Pararhizobium capsulatum DSM 1112: one gene and its partner. The protein of the gene in region 1 interacts with the protein of each later gene in a pairwise test. Links are inferred from orthologs where the notes say so. Each region holds a gene or a part of one and is shown on either strand. Other genes may lie near its edges.

The links. Proteins that work in one complex are often made in the same cells at the same time.
Region 2: the proteins of ptsN (region 1) and QO002_RS06895 interact in binary tests that used the Escherichia coli proteins (3 or more experiments, as listed by UniProt). The link is inferred for Pararhizobium capsulatum DSM 1112 from one-to-one orthologs.

Annotation. Positions count from the first base shown.
Region 1 is NZ_JAUSVF010000001.1:880,156-887,729, forward strand. What follows is about bases 2,852-5,618. They hold ptsN (PTS IIA-like nitrogen regulatory protein PtsN), read right to left. Parts: upstream 4,584-5,618; coding sequence 4,119-4,583; downstream 2,852-4,118. Other genes in these bases: QO002_RS04155 (D-arabinono-1,4-lactone oxidase), read right to left, coding at 2,852-3,226; QO002_RS04160 (SDR family NAD(P)-dependent oxidoreductase), read right to left, coding at 3,242-4,009; hpf (ribosome hibernation-promoting factor, HPF/YfiA family), read right to left, coding at 4,748-5,323; rpoN (RNA polymerase factor sigma-54), read right to left, coding at 5,585-5,618. Also shown: heat-inducible transcriptional repressor HrcA, read left to right, coding at 30-1,112; nucleotide exchange factor GrpE, read left to right, coding at 1,201-1,812; more of QO002_RS04155, read right to left, coding at 1,991-2,851; more of rpoN, read right to left, coding at 5,619-7,135; lptB (LPS export ABC transporter ATP-binding protein), read right to left, coding at 7,364-7,574. UniProt on the Escherichia coli protein: Seems to have a role in regulating nitrogen assimilation.
Region 2 is NZ_JAUSVF010000001.1:1,437,962-1,445,980, forward strand. Bases 3,311-6,522 are described here. They hold QO002_RS06895 (ATP-binding protein), read right to left. Parts: upstream 6,193-6,522; coding sequence 3,511-6,192; downstream 3,311-3,510. Other genes in these bases: QO002_RS06890 (response regulator), read right to left, coding at 3,311-3,514; kdpC (potassium-transporting ATPase subunit KdpC), read right to left, coding at 6,201-6,522. In the rest of the region: QO002_RS06870 (TIGR02588 family protein), read right to left, coding at 1-419; QO002_RS06875 (TIGR02587 family membrane protein), read right to left, coding at 464-1,249; QO002_RS06880 (BON domain-containing protein), read right to left, coding at 1,453-1,971; QO002_RS06885 (hypothetical protein), read right to left, coding at 2,141-2,671; more of QO002_RS06890, read right to left, coding at 2,822-3,310; more of kdpC, read right to left, coding at 6,523-6,770; potassium-transporting ATPase subunit KdpB, read right to left, coding at 6,773-8,019. UniProt on the Escherichia coli protein: Member of the two-component regulatory system KdpD/KdpE involved in the regulation of the kdp operon. KdpD may function as a membrane-associated protein kinase that phosphorylates KdpE in response to environmental signals.

The DNA.
Region 1 (7,574 bases):
GATGCAACAGCATGGAATTTGCAACGTAGATGGTAATCAACAGATCCGGGGCCAGTGACAGGCTTTCCTCGCTCGACGAGCGTTCGGGAGAGATTTTTCGCCGGATCGTCGAGAGCTATCTCGAAAACGGCGAGCCGCTCGGCTCCCGCAGTCTTTCGCGGTTGCTGCCAATGTCGCTTTCGCCCGCATCGGTGCGCAATGTGATGAGCGATCTCGAAGATCTTGGTCTCATCTATTCTCCCCATATATCGGCGGGCCGCCTGCCAACCCAGATCGGGCTGCGTTTTTTCGTCGATGCCTTTATGCAGGTTGGCGATCTTTCCGCGGAAGACCGCGCCTCGATCGACCGGCATGTGCGCCGCAGCGACCACGGACAACCGGTGGAATCGCTGCTGACCGAGGCAAGCCAGATGTTGTCGGGCATGTCACGGGGCGCGGGGCTGGTGATAACGGCCAAGTCCGATCCTATTCTGAAGCATGTCGAATTCATGCGGCTTGCCCCGACGAAGGCTCTTGCCGTTCTTGTCGGCGAGCATGATCAGGTCGAAAACCGCATCATCGAACTGCCGAGCGGCATCACCAGTTCGCAGCTGACGGAGGCCGCCAACTTCCTTAACGCCCATCTCGCCGGCCAGACGCTGCACGAGGCGCGCGGCCAGCTGCAGAAGGTCAAGGAAACGGTGCGGCTGGAGCTTGATGCGCTGTCGCAGGATCTGGTCGAGCGCGGTCTTGCCATCTGGTCGGGCGGCGACAGCGACGACAAGCCGACGCAACTCATCGTCCGTGGCCGGGCCAATCTGCTGGAAGGTCTTGCCGGTGCCGACGATGTCGACCGGCTGCGCATGCTGTTCGACGATCTTGAAAAGAAGGACAGCCTGATCGAAATCCTCAACCTTGCCGAAAGCGGGCCGGGGGTGCGTATCTTTATCGGCTCGGAAAACAAGCTGTTTTCGCTGTCCGGCTCGTCGCTGATCGTCGCGCCCTACAAGGATAGCGATGAGAAGATCGTCGGCGCAGTCGGCGTCATCGGCCCGACGCGCCTCAACTATTCGCGCATCGTGCCGATGGTGGATTATACGGCACAGCTGATGTCCAGGCTGTCGCGCGGATAGCGGCATTTGCCCAAGGCCGCGTTTGCGCCCTTGATTTTTGGCGTCCGAAGCTCGATATCGGCACCATCTAGACTTTCCGGAGACCGGTATGACCGAAGACACGAAGAATTACGGCCCCGAGGCCTATGAAACCGAAGGCGCCGCGGCAAGCGAAGCTGCTGCTGAAGCCGGTGCTGAGGTTACCGAGCAGGAGCTGCTCGAAGCTGCGCGCGCCGAAACCGCCGAGATGCGCGACCGTTACCTGCGCCTCGCCGCTGAAATGGACAATCTGCGTCGCCGCACCGAGCGTGACGTCAAGGATGCCAAGTCCTATTCCGTCGCCGGCTTTGCCCGCGACATGCTGGCCGTTTCCGACAACCTGCGCCGCGCTCTCGATGCCATCCCGGCAGAGGCCCGTGCTGCAGGGGATGCCGGGTTCAACGCGTTGATCGAAGGCGTCGAGATGACCGAGCGCTCGATGCTGTCGGCGCTGGAGCGCCATGGCGTGAAGAAGCTTGAGCCCGAAGGCCAGAAGTTCGATCCGAACTTCCACCAGGCCATGTTCGAAATTCCGAATCCGGACGTGCCGAACAACACGGTGGTTCAGGTCGTTCAGGCCGGTTACACGATCGGCGACCGCGTCCTGCGGCCGGCCATGGTCGGCGTTGCCAAGGGCGGCCCGAAGATCGCGATCGTCGACGGCGAGACGCCGGCGGCTTAAGGCTGGTGCGAAGGGGTTCACCCCCTCTATCACTTCGTGAGATCTCCCCCTCAAGGGGGGAGATTGTTCATTTCCCTTGATAGCTTCGTTTACATGAGCGAGAGCGCGCCTCTTGCGACCCCCCTTGAGGGGAAGATGCCCGACAGGGCAGAGGGGGGTAAATCCCTCAACATTCACTTCATCCAAACAACTGCTTCAGATGGTCGTTCAGGAACCGCCCTTCCGGATCGAGCTTGTTCCTCAGCGCCCGGAAATCGCCAGCGCGCGGATAGAGCGCCGTCACATCCTCTGCGCCGAGGAAGTGGAGCTTGCCCCAGTGCGGGCGGGAGCCGAACTGGCGCAGGATATCGTCCACATCCTTCAGGTAGTTCCAGTAGTCGGTGCCGGGCTCGCCGGAGACTGACAGGGTAATGGAATCTTGCTCGAAGAATGGGCTGATCCAGCCGGGATCGCCGGCGGTGAAGCGGTATTCGATCGGGTAGATGCAAGTCGGATGCTTTTCCAGCATCAGCTTGCGCACTTCCATGCAGGCCTGCTTGCCGTAGCGCAGAGGCACGGCATATTCGAGCTCGTGGAAGTTCGGGACGTATTCGATCGGGTAGATCTCCGAGGAATAGGCGATCTTCTCGAAACCCCTCTCCATCGGCGGCTCGGTGGTGATGTCGATCGTCTTCATCTCGCAGACATCCGACAGGCTGTCGGTGGTCGAGACGGAAGACGTGTCCGGCAGGCAGTAGCAGTGGCGGCTTTCCGGTACGGGGCACCAGAAGAAGCCGAAATGCCGGTGGTTTGCCGCGAGATCGTCGTGTTGCTCCATGCATTCGTCGAAGGTGCAGCGCCAGAGCTTTTCATGCAGATTGTAGCTCTCCATCGCCTGCAGGGTGATCTCCGAGATCACGCCGAGCATGCCGATGGAAACCCGCGCCGCGTTCAGGAGGTCGGGTCGGCTTTCATCGACGATGAGGATACTGCCGTCGGGCTGCACGAGCCGCATGCCGACAATCTGGGAGGCCATGTTGCCGAGCTTGATGCCGGTGCCATGGGTGCCGGTGGTCAGCGCGCCGGCCAGCGCCTGGCTGTCGATATCGCCCTGGTTGATCAGCGAGAGGCCGGCTTGCTTCAACGCCTTGCCCAGCGTGTTGATCGTCGTGCCGGCGTGGACGGAGACACGCTTGCGGGCCGTGTCAATATTGGTGATGCCCTGCAGCCCGGAGAGGGTGAGGTGCAGGCCGCTCGTGAGTGCCACGGGTGTAAAGGAATGGCCCGAGCCTGCGCAGCGGACGTTCAAGCCATCTGATGTCGCCTCCCGCACCATGTCCGCCAGCGCGGCTTCACTGTCGGGAGCGCCTTTGTGTCTGACGATGCACGACTGGTTTCCGACCCAGTTGCGCCAGTGTCCGCCTGCTTCCATCATGGTTCTCTCCCTGGCTCACACCGCCGTAAAGCAGTTGTCGACGAAAAGATGGGTGCCGTTGACGAAGCTCGATTCATCGCTGGCGAGGAAGAGGGCGGCCTGGGCCACTTCCATCGGGTCGCAGAGCCGGCCCTGCTGGGCGGCGATCGCGGCATCCGAAACATCGACACCGTATTTGGCGAGACCCACCAGTTCGCGCTTGCCGTGGTCGGTGGCGATGAAGCCGGGGCAGACGGCGTTGGAGCGGATGCCGCGATCGCGAAACTCGACGGCGATGGCGCGGGCGAACATATGGCAGGCGCCCTTGGTGGTGTCGTAGAGCACTTCCATCGGGGTCGCGGCGACGGCCGAGATCGAGGACGTCGAGACGATGCTGCCGCCACCGGCCGCCAGCATGCCGGGCAGCACGGCCTTGGTCATCAGGAACATCGAGCGGACATTGACGGCCATCAGCCGGTCCCACTCCTCCTCTTCTGTCTCAAGGAATGGGCCGACGGCGAGGATGCCTGCGTGATTAAAGAGCACGGTAATCGGCCCGAAGGCGTCCTCCACCGCCTTCACCGCGGATTTGACCTCCGAGGAGACCGAGACATCGGCGGGTGCGAAAATTGCCTCACCGCCTTCAGCGCGGATTGCCGCGGCAACTTCCTCACCCTTGCTGCGTGGCAGATCAACGATGCCGACGCGCGCGCCTTCCCGAGCGAAAAGCTGGGACGCAGCAAGGCCGCAGCCTCCCGCGCCGCCGCTGATCAAAGCCGTTTTACCTGCAAGCCTGCCTGCCATGTCGTTCTCCTCGTTTTATGTTTGCGAGGATATTATCGACAAAACAAAGGCTGTCGATATCCGGGATATCAACAGCCTTTAAAAATCAAACAGGTAGAGGCGACAATGATCAGGCCGCGTTGGAGGCCTGGTCGTCGCTGAGGAAGGTGTAGATGGCGGAAACGGAATCCGTTCCCCTGAGTTTTGCCACCATGTCCTGATCGCGCAGGACGCGCGCGATGCGCGAGAGCGCCTTCAAATGATCGGCGCCCGCGCCTTCAGGCGCAAGCAGAAGGAAAACCAGATCGACCGGCTGATCATCAAGCGCTTCGAAATCGACGGGCGTTTCCAGGCGCGCGAAAATGCCGACGATCGAGGTGAGGTGCGAGAGCTTGCCATGCGGTATGGCAATGCCGTTGCCCACGCCGGTCGAGCCGAGGCGTTCGCGCTGGAGAATAACGTCGAAGATTTCCCGCTCGGAAAGGCTGGTGATCTTGGATGCCTTAACCGCCAGCTCCTGAAGGAGCTGTTTCTTGGAGTTGGCCCTCATGGCCGGAATTATCGCATTCTGCTGCAGCAAGCCTGCCAATGCCATTCTGGTTGTCCTTGTTGCCCCAGGATAAGGTCCATCGTCCAGCTTCGTGCCGGGGATAGCCTTTCCGATCGTCTCACGACGGTTTCGACGGCCCGGTCAAGGCCCCCAATCACCGCCAGGAAAAACGGAGGTGGAAACGGCTTTCGCCGTCTCCACCCATCCGCTCAGCCCTTAATATTGGAGGAATCGATCCAGCCAATATTACCATCGTTGCGCCGATAGACGATATTCAACTGCTCATTGCCTGGGCTACGGAACATCAAAACCGGCTCGTCCGTCATGTCGAGCGCCATGACGGCGCTTGCAACGGACATGGTCCTGAGTTGTTTGGAACTCTCCGCGACAATCGTCGGCGCGTAATCCTCCGGAAGATCATCGTCTTCGTCGGGCACGGAATCCATCACGGTGTAAGCTACTTCGGCAAATCCTGCATGACCATTGCCATTGTGGTGATCCTTGAGCTTGCGCTTGTAGCGGCGGATGCGTTTTGCAATTCGCTCCGACGCTGCGTCAAATGCCGCTTGCGGGTCATTCGCTTCGCCACTTGCCTGCAAGGCTGCACCGCTGTCGAGGTGTATCTTGCAATCGGCACTGAAACGAGATCCAGACTTTTCCACAGTGACTTGGCTTGAATATCCTCCGTCAAAATATTTCGTAACGGCCTGTCCTATCTGGTCTTCAATTCGCAGACGGAACGTTTCGCCGATTTCCATATGTTTACCGGATACACGCACACTCATGGAGTTTCCTCTCTTTTCGTGATTTGCGTAGCCAGTCTATTCCAACCGCATCCGTCATCCAAGCACTTCACGCACGCAAACGAATTTTGCGTCGCTCGGCCTGAAATGTCTGGGATCGGTCAATTGCGGGCTTCAAGCCCTGCCTTCAGCGGCGGCCTAATACAGGCGATGCCGCGGGAAGTCAAGGGAATGGTTAAAAATCGAATAAGCTTCGAACTCGACCTGTTGGAAAGTCGAGGATCGAGGATATCCGGTTCCGCTTCACGCCGATACTTTGGCAATCGCGCGTTTTTCCCGGCGGCGCTGCACCGACGACGGGATATTCATGGCTTCTCGGTATTTGGCAACCGTTCGTCGGGCGATGTCGATGCCACCTTTCTTCAAGAGATCGACGATATCGTCGTCGGAGAGCACCGCGCTCGGGCTCTCCAGCGTGATCATGTTGCGGATCCGGTGACGGACGGACTCGGCTGAGTGTCCGTCTCCGCCCTCGGCGGAGTTGATCGAAACCGTGAAGAAATATTTCAGTTCGAAAAGCCCGCGCGGGGTGAGCATGTACTTGTTTGATGTCACGCGGCTGACAGTGGATTCATGCATCTTGATCGCGTCGGCCACCGTCTTGAGGTTCAGCGGTCGCAGGTGATCGACGCCGTTGACGAGAAAGGCGTCCTGCTGGCGCACGATCTCGGTCGCCACCTTCATGATGGTGCGGGCGCGCTGGTCGAGGCTGCGGGTCAGCCAGTTGGCTGTCTGCAGGCATTCAGACAGAAAGGCATGGTCGTCGCTGTTCTTCGGCGCGTGGCGTGCCACGGTGGCGTAGTAGCTGTGATTTACGAGGACACGCGGCAGGGTTTCCGGGTTCAGTTCCACGGCCCAGCTGCCGTCCGGCGCGGCGCGCACGACAATGTCGGGAATGATGGCCTCGGAGGCGCCCGTTTCGAAGCCGGTGCCCGGCTTGGGATCGAGCTTGCGGATTTCCGCCAGCATGTCGATCAGGTCTTCCTCGTCGACGCCGCATATCTTCTTTAGCGTCGCAAAATCGCGCCGCGCCAGAAGTTCGAGATTGTCAATAAGGGCGGCCATGGCCGGATCCAGCCGATCCCGCTGACGCAGCTGGATCGCCAGGCACTCGCTCAAGGATCGTGCAAACACGCCGGGCGGATCGAGCTGCTGCAGGCTTTCCAGCACGCGGGCAACATCGGCCGGGACGGCGCCCAGCCGATCCGCGATCTCGCCGATATCCGCATGCAGATAACCTGCATCGTCCAGATGATCGGCCAGATGCTGGGCAATCAGCCTGTCGCCGGGCGCGTGGACGCAAAAGGGAATCTGGGTATCGAGGAAATTGCGCAGCGTGGTCTGGTTGGCGACGAAATCTTCAAGGTCGTACCCGTCATCGCCGCCGCCAGGCATGGATTTCCACTGGCCAAGCAACTCCGGCGCGTCGGCCCGCTGAGGGGTCATGTCATCGGGAAACACGTTCTCGAAATTGGAATCGAGCTGCTCGTTCATCCGCTCGCTGGTTGTCGAGGTGGCGCTTTCATAGACGTCGCCCAGCGGTTCGTAAGCGGGGGCGTCGTCGCCGGATGCTGCTTCGTCGGCCGCATGAAACTCATCCTTGCCATGCCGCTCGCCGCCCGCCACATCGTCATTGGCGGTGAATTCCAGAAGCGGGTTCTTCTCGACTTCCTGCTCTATGAAGTGCGTCAATTCCAGATGCGTCATCTGCAGAAGCTGGATCGACTGCATCAGCTGAGGCGTCATGGCCAGGGTTTGGCTTTGGCGCAGGAAGAGGCTGGCGGATAATGCCATTCGGACGCGAAACTCCCCTCAAATTTAAGGGTCTGCCGACCTTTGGCATGCAAAGGCCCGGCGTTGATCCCTCAACTGGCCCAAAAATTGCTTATTACGAAGGTTTGGTCAAGCGCTGGTCGTAAATAAGATGAAATACGTCGAAAAGGTGTGGTATCGACGTTCTGCGGCCACCAAACATTCAATATCGCTTAAAAACATCTGGAATCTAAAACGGCGCTTCCAGGCTCAAAGGCTGAAATTGTCGCCCAGGTACAGGCGTCGCACATCCGGGTTGGTCACGATGTCGTTTGCCCGGCCATGGGTCAGGACTTCGCCCGCATGGATGATGTAGGCGCGATCGATCAGACCCAGCGTTTCGCGGACATTGTGGTCGGTGATCAGCACGCCGATGCCCCGCGACGTCAGATGCCGGACCAGCGCCTGGATATCGGCAACC
Region 2 (8,019 bases), 560 kb from region 1 along the record:
TCGTAACCTGAGGCGCTGATTTCGAGACTGTGCTGCCCGGGATCGGTGTTGAAAAGCAGTGCGCCCGAGACGTTCGACTGTGCCGGCACATAATCGAGTGTCACTTCCCGTTCTTCGACCAGCTGTGTACCGTCGAGAAGACGCCCTGTTACCGGAACGGCGGCGGCAGTACGTCGACCGTCATTGTAAATCGTAAACGCGAGGCGATAGCCGTTTCCCGTCTTGTGGGTATTCGCGACTTGCACACGAAGTTCCGGCAGACCGTCCTGTTCTCCCGGTGCCTGAAAGGCGATCCAGGCAATCATTGCCAGAACGATCAGTGCCGAAACGGCGCCGGTCGCCCACTCGATCCAATGGGCGTCCCGGTCAACGACCCGCCTCGATCGCGTCCTGTCGTTGGAGTCATTTGTATCGCTCATCACATTCCTTTCAGGCTGCGGGCCAGATTGCGGGCGTGATGCCATCAGATGATCAACCGGGCTGCCGATGCGCCGATCGCGCCCGGAAATGCCAGGACGACCATGGCCATGATCGCCGGAGTCAAATTGCTTCCATCCAGCCGTTCAAAGGTCCAAAGCGAATACAGGCTGATGAGAAGTGCGATCGTGTAGCCCGGCAGCGTGAAGCGAAAGAAGGCGTGCCATTTGGGCGTGTCATCCGAGATTTCATGACCGCCCTTGAAGGAGACCGCATAGACAAAAGCGTGCATGATGATGAGCGACGCGGCGATGACAGCCAAAGCGTGCCACGTTGTCATCTTGTAGGAGATCAGGATCATCTCCTCCGTCGGCGCCATGTTCAGATTGAGAAACAAGGCCCCGACGGCCATCAGGAACAACTCGCCGCCATAGGTCGCCTTGTCGTCGTCGCCGCTTTCATGGGCGCTGCCAAGCTGGCTGCGGCCGAGCAGGGCACCCATGCTGGCCGGTATCGATTGCACGGCAATCTTGCCGATCACCTCCGACCAGGGCATGCCCGGTTCGAGAAGCCGGAAAAGACACAGGATGAACCCGCTTGTAAGAATACCAAGTGCATAGGCGATCACGGCGTCGCGAAAGTCGTCCTTCCATCCGAAGGTCTGTTCGAAACCAACCTTGTGGGCAATGCCGACCAGCAGGGGCAAGGCAACGAGGAGAAGCAAGACGAGCCGCCAGCGCTCCATGGTAAAGCCCAGCGCCCACATCTCCATCGTCATCTGCATAGGCAGCGCAAAGAGAAGGGCGCCGCCGATGCCGCGCCCCAATCCGATGACAAAATGCCGGGGTTTAAAGGCCTGTGGGGCTTCCGGCTGTCGAGGAGGAGTGTTTACCTCCCCGTTTTCGACTTCAGCGGCACGCGGGCGCTTTTTCCCGCGTTTTGCCTTTGCCGCTTTCTTGCTTGTCGTGCTGTCCTCAATCCTCGGCACGATTCCCCCTTCCGCCCGATTCTTCTCCTTTTGAAGGGAGAGACGTATCAATCGTCCCAATCCGACGGCAGATTGGCGTCCGCAGCGCGCAAGCCCAACCGGTTGTGAACAGCCTTGACACCAGCGATCCGCTGGATTGTAACACCAACAAGCCGGCGATCCTCGGCAGCATCGACCTCCCCTTCAAGGGTCACGACACCTTCGTCGATGCGGATCTCGAAGCCCGACATATCGACGTCGCCGGCCTCGAGGATATCGGTAATCTTCTGCTCCAGAACATCGTCGTCGATATCCTGCTCCGGATCGTCCTTCAGCAGATCTGGCCCTCCGCTGGAGCGGATGCGCGTTTCACTACCGGTCTGGTAACCGGGATTGCCGCTCTCATCGAAATTTTCCCGGGACGCGCCATAAGCGCCGTTGCCCGTCAAGGTATCGGAACCCGTACGGGCATCCGCATAGGGCCAGCCATCATCGATATCGCGCTCTTCATAGTCGCGATAATCCTCTTCCCGACTGGTCGGTTCATTGTCGCTGTTTTCGCGGGCGGCATGCTTCATTCTGTCCATGAGGGAACCTCCTGTAATGGCGATCGGTGAAATCTTTTAAGAAACGGATCAGACGGCGATTGGTTCATTCCGGAAAAAATTGAGATGAACGAGTTCTGCACGAGAAAGAGCGGAAGCCGTGGCTCCCGCTCCGTTCCTTTTTGGTGGGTAACCCGTGCTTTCGCGCGGATTAGTTGGCCGGAGCCGGCTCTGTCGTCTGCGGAGCGGCACCGGTAGCGGGCTGCTGAGCCGTGCCAGTGGCCGGAGCAGGCTGTGTGCCCGTACCTGTCGTGGCCGGAGCGGTGCCAGTGGCGTCAGGCGTGGTTGCCGGGGCCGTGTTATTCGTGGCCGGGGGCGTCGCACTGTTATCCGTTGCCGGCGGGGTTGCTGTGTCAGTCGTTGCCGGCGGTGTTGCTGTGTCAGTGGCTGCAGGCGGGGTAGCCGTATCTGTAGCCTTCTGTTCGCCGGGCAGCCAGAAAAGCAGGGCAAGAACAACACCGGCAAGAAGTACGATGAGCAGCGGCCACATGCTGCGGGACTGACGCGGCGGTTCTACGGCGGCATTGAGCTCACGTTGCCGCTGTTCAGCCGCAGTACGGTCGATCAAAGGATCGGTCACGGGCGCACCCGTCACCGGGTCAATACGCGGGGACGCCTGTTCGGCCGGCCACGAGGCCGGATTGATCGGGCGGCTGTCATTTGGGTCAAAACGCTGGTTCATGATGTTCACATCCTTTCGAAGCCTGAGTGTCGTGCCGGATAGGAAGGCAACTGGGGGATGAACGTGCGCGAACGGGGAAAGTTCCGACGCGCGGGAACTCGACCGTTTGGGGAATAAACTGTGTGAAGAGACGGACTTAAAAACGGGGCATCAATCGCCATCCGAAACAAAGCGGTAGCCGACGCCGGGCTCCGTGCGCAGGATGGTGGGATGCGTCGGATCGCGCTCGATCTTCTGCCGCAATTGACCGATGAAAACGCGCAGGTAATGCAGGTCTTCGCCATGGGCAGGTCCCCAGACGGACGTCAGCAACGTCCGATGGGTGACGACGCGGCCGGCATGGCGGGCAAGAAGCACGAGCAGGTCGTGCTCCTTCGGGGTCAACCGGATCGGCTGCTCGTCACGCGAGACCAATCTGCGCACGGTATCGATGACGAGCCCATCGACCTGGTAGATCGGAGTGGTGGTTTCCGCTCGCCCGCGATGGCGCAGCGCGTTGCGGATACGCGCGGTAAGTTCGCCGATGCCGAAAGGCTTTTCGATGTAATCGTCAGCTCCAAGATCGAGGGCCGCGATCTTTTCGCTTTCGCGATCCCTTGCAGACAGGATGAGGATCGGAATATCCGACCACCCGCGCAGGCTCGACACCACATCCTTCCCATCCATGTCGGGCAAGCCGAGATCGAGAATGACGAGATCGGGTGCAGTCGTGGCGACGGCCTTCAGGGCTTCGGCGCCGGTCGCCGCTTCCACCACCTCGTAGCCGGCTGCGCCGAGCGCAGGTTTGAGGAAACGTTGAATCTGCGGTTCGTCATCGACGACCAGAATGCGGGCGAGCGTCATGGTTTCTCCTGGGTCGTCACCGGAAGGCGTATCACCATGCGAGTTCCGCGCTTCTTGACGGCAGGGCTTTCGGCGTGAATGCGTCCCCCCATGGCCTCGATGAAGCTCCGCGCGATGGACAGGCCAAGGCCGGTGCCGGCCGCGCGCCCGTCGGTCTTGCCTCTGCGGTAGAACTTTTCGAAAATCCGGTCGAGGTCTTCGGGGGGAATGCCGCGACCGGAATCGGTTACGGAAACGAGAACGTCTCGCCCATCCCGCCTCGCAAATACCTGGATCGGTTCCTGACCTCCATATTTCACCGCGTTGTCCAGCAGATTGAACAGGACCTGGCCAAGCAGGACACTGTCGCCGGAAACGAGCGGCAGATCCTGGGCAATGCTTGTTTCGATCGCACGGTCGGGAAAATATTTGCGTGTCCGTTCCGCCGCCATCTGCACCACGTCGGACACATCCACCCAGTCCCGCTTCGGCTGGATGTTGCCGGCCTCGATGCGGGTCATGTCCAGAAGATTGGCGACGAAGCGGCTCATCCGGCTGCCTTCCTCCTCGATCGACTGCAGGAGATCGTCGCGGCTTTCGCCGCTCATCTTGTCGCCGAACTGGCGAAGGCTGGTAACGGCGCCCGTGATCGTAGCAAGGGGTGTCTTCAGGTCGTGCGAAATAGAAGACAGCAGGGCTTCCCGATAACGCTCCCCTTCCAGTTGGGCCGCGTGCGTCACGTTCGCCTCCGACAGCCGTGCCCGATCCATGGCAATCGCCGTCTGGTCGAGAATGGCGGACAAGGCGCGTTCCTCGCTGGTGTCGAGCCGCTCGGCTGTCTGTTCGATGCCGCAGACGCCGACTGCGCCATGCGGGCTGAGGAGCGGGCGAAATTCAAACCGGCTGTTGGGCAGGGTGCCTGTGCCGTTGCCGGCCCGCTCTTGCTTGTCGTAAGCCCAGCGTGCCGCCGTCGTGTCGGCAACATCGAGGTCCGTATCCGGAGGCCAGGCCGCCGCCACCGTCAGCTCCCCATTTTCCGGCATCAGAAGCACCACATTGCGTTTCAGGCTCGTCTGGAGTTGCGAAACCGTGGCCCAGATTGCGTCCTCGGCTTTTTCCGTGCCGGACAGCTTGCGGGAAAAATCATAGAGCCCCTGCAATGCGCTTGCCCGCACACGCGCGATCTTCGCCTGTTCGCGGATGCGCGACGCAAATCCGCCGGCAATCATGGCGACGGCGAAAAAGACGAAAAGTGCAAAAACCTCGTGTGGCGCGGCAATGGTGAAGGTGTAGCGGGGTTCGATGAAGAGGAAATTGTAGCACAGCGCCGACAGCACCACCGCCAGAAGTGCTGCCAGATAACCTGACGTCACCGCAGCTCCAAGGACGGCGAGCAGGAAGAGCAGCGAGATATTCGGCAGCCGGATGAAGATATTCATCAACACGCCGAGAAGCGCGGTTGCTGCAACGAAGGAGCCTGCGGTTATCGCGGCCTCCGGTAGGCGGTGACGATCGAGAAGAGGGGTGAGGCTCGTCTTCTTCTTCGCCTGTTTGCGGTCCGGGGTCACGAGATGAACGCCGATGCCCGCCGCGCGGCGGGTCAGCGCATCGGGCAAGGAGCGGGAGAGAAATCGCGACAGACCGCGGCGGTTTTCTGCACCGATGACGATCTGGGTCGCGTGTTCCCGCCGCGCGAATTTCAGGATCTCGTCGACGAAGTCATTGCCGATGATGCGACGCGTTTCCGCGCCGAGCTGTTCGGCCAGGCGGAAGATCTGGTCAAGCTGGCCGATGCCTGACCGCGTATGGGCTTCGCGGTCTGCCCGCTCGACGGATACAACCGTCCACGGCGCATTCAGCCCAGTGGCGAGGCGGCTTGCCACGCGCACGACCTTTTCGGAAAGCGCGTCAGGCCCGACGCAGACAAGCAGGCGTTCGCCCGTCGCCCACAGCCCCTCTATTGCGTTCTGCTTCAGATAATCGACGACCTGATCGTCGACGCGATCGGCTGTGCGCCTCAGCGCCAGTTCCCGCAGCGCAGTCAGGTTGCCGAGCCGGAAAAACCGATCGACGGCGCGGCTGGCGCTTTCCGGCAGATAGACCTTGCCCTCCTTCAGCCGCTCGATCAGCTCGGTTGGCGGCAGATCGACAAGCAGAACCTCGTCGGCCCGGTTGAGGACAACATCAGGCACCCGCTCGCGCACGGTAACGCCGGTGATCTGGGCGACGAGATCCGATTGGCTTTCCAGATGCTGGATGTTGAGCGCGGTCCAGACATCGATCCCGGCATTGATCAATTCCTCGATATCCTGGTAGCGCTTGGGGTGGCGGCTGCCATCGGCGTTGGAATGGGCCAGTTCATCGACGATAACGATGCGCGGATGGCGGGCGAGCGCCGCATCGAGATCGAACTCTTCGAGCATCCGCCCACGATGGGCGACGCGTATCCGCGGCAATTCCTCAAGGCCTTCGAGCAGGGCTGCCGTCTCGCTGCGGCCATGGGTCTCGACCAAGCCGATGACGATATCGACGCCGTCGGTTTTCAGGCGCCGCGCGCGAGACAGCATCGCATAGGTCTTGCCGACCCCAGGGGCCGCCCCCAGAAAAACGGTCAGCTTGCCCCGGTGGTTCTTATCCATCAGGGCAAGCAATGCATCCGGGTCCGGCCTGCGGTTTCGTTCGCGGTCCTCGTCCGCCATGCGGTCTCTCACGTCTTCAGGGCATCAAGTGTCAGGTTGAGGTCTAGCACGTTCACGCGCGGCTCGCCGATGAAACCGAAGCTGCGGTCCTCGATTTTTTGTTCGACAAGCTTGGTGACGTCGCTTTCGCTCAGCCCGCGCGCCTTGGCGACGCGGGTGATCTGGGCGCGGGCGAATTCCGGCGAGATATGCGGGTCGAGACCCGAGCCCGAGGTCGTCGCGGCGTCGGTGGGGACAGGGGTTGCGATGCCGGTTGTCTTCAACCGTTCGACATCGGCGGCAACCCGGTCGCGCAGCTTGACCGAGGTCGTGCCGAGATTGGAGCCGGAGGAGGCGGCTGCGTTATACGGATCAGGACCCGTGGCCGAGGGGCGGGGCCAGAAATATCGGTCCGTGGTGAAATTCTGTCCGATGAGCGATGAGCCGACAACGACGCCATCCCTTTCGATCAGGCTGCCGTTTGCCTGGGCCGGCATGACGGCTTCGGCGATCCCGGTCACGGCCAGTGGATAGCCGATGCCCGTCAGGGCGGTGAGGGCAAGGGTGAGAACGATGGCTGGGCGAAGATGGTTGAGCATGATTACACCAGATGAAGAGCGCTGACGGCGATGTCGATGATCTTGATGCCCGCAAAGGGCAGGATAAGACCGCCGACGCCGTAGACGAGAAGGTTGCGGCGAAGCAGGGCAGCGGCACTCGAGGGACGATAGGCGACGCCCTTCAACGCCAGCGGAATGAGCGCCACGATGATCAGCGCGTTGAAGATGACGGCCGAGAGGATGGCCGATTGCGGCGAGGCTAGCCCCATGAGGTTCAGGGCGTCGAGAGCCGGATAGGTGGCGACGAACAGCGCCGGGATGATCGCAAAGTACTTCGCCACGTCGTTGGCGATCGAGAAGGTCGTCAGCGAACCGCGGGTCATCAGCAGCTGCTTGCCAATACCGACGATCTCGATGAGCTTGGTCGGGCTGGAGTCGAGATCGACCATGTTGGCCGCTTCGCGCGCAGCCTGGGTCCCGGTCTGCATCGCGACACCGACATCAGCCTGCGCAAGGGCTGGCGCGTCGTTGGTGCCGTCGCCGCACATGGCGATCAGGCGGCCGCCCTGCTGTTCGCGGCGGATATAGGCAAGCTTGTCTTCCGGTGTCGCCTGCGCCAGGAAGTCGTCAACCCCGGCTTCGGAGGCAATCGCCGCCGCCGTCACCGGATTGTCGCCGGTCACCATCACGGTGCGGATGCCCATGGCGCGCAGTTCGGCAAAACGTTCCTTGATACCGGGCTTGACTACATCCTTCAGATGGATTGCTCCGAGCACGCGCGAACCGTCGGCAACCGCAAGCGGCGTGCCGCCGCTGCGCGCGATCATGTCCACGGCGCGCCGGAACTCTTCCGGTGCCTGCTGTTCGCCCCGGCCGGCGAAGGCAAGCACGGCATCAACTGCCCCTTTGCGCAGCCGGCGGTCTCCTTGGTCCACGCCCGAAAGACGTGTTTCTGCGGTAAAATCGATGACGGCGTCGAAGCGGCGTTCCGGCATTGGAATACCGAACTCGCCCGTTGCAAGCGCCACGATCGAACGGCCTTCGGGTGTTTCGTCCGAAAGGCTGGCGAGCAGCGCCGCCTCGGCCAGTTCCGCCTGTGTCACGCCGGGAGCGGGCACAAAATTGCTGGCCATCCGGTTGCCGAAAGTGATCGTGCCTGTCTTGTCGAGAAGCAGCGTATCAACATCGCCGGCTGCCTCGACCGCACGGCCCGATGTGGCGATGACGTTGAACCGCACGAGCCTGTCCATGCCGGCAATGCCGATGGCAGAGAGAAGGCCGCCAATGG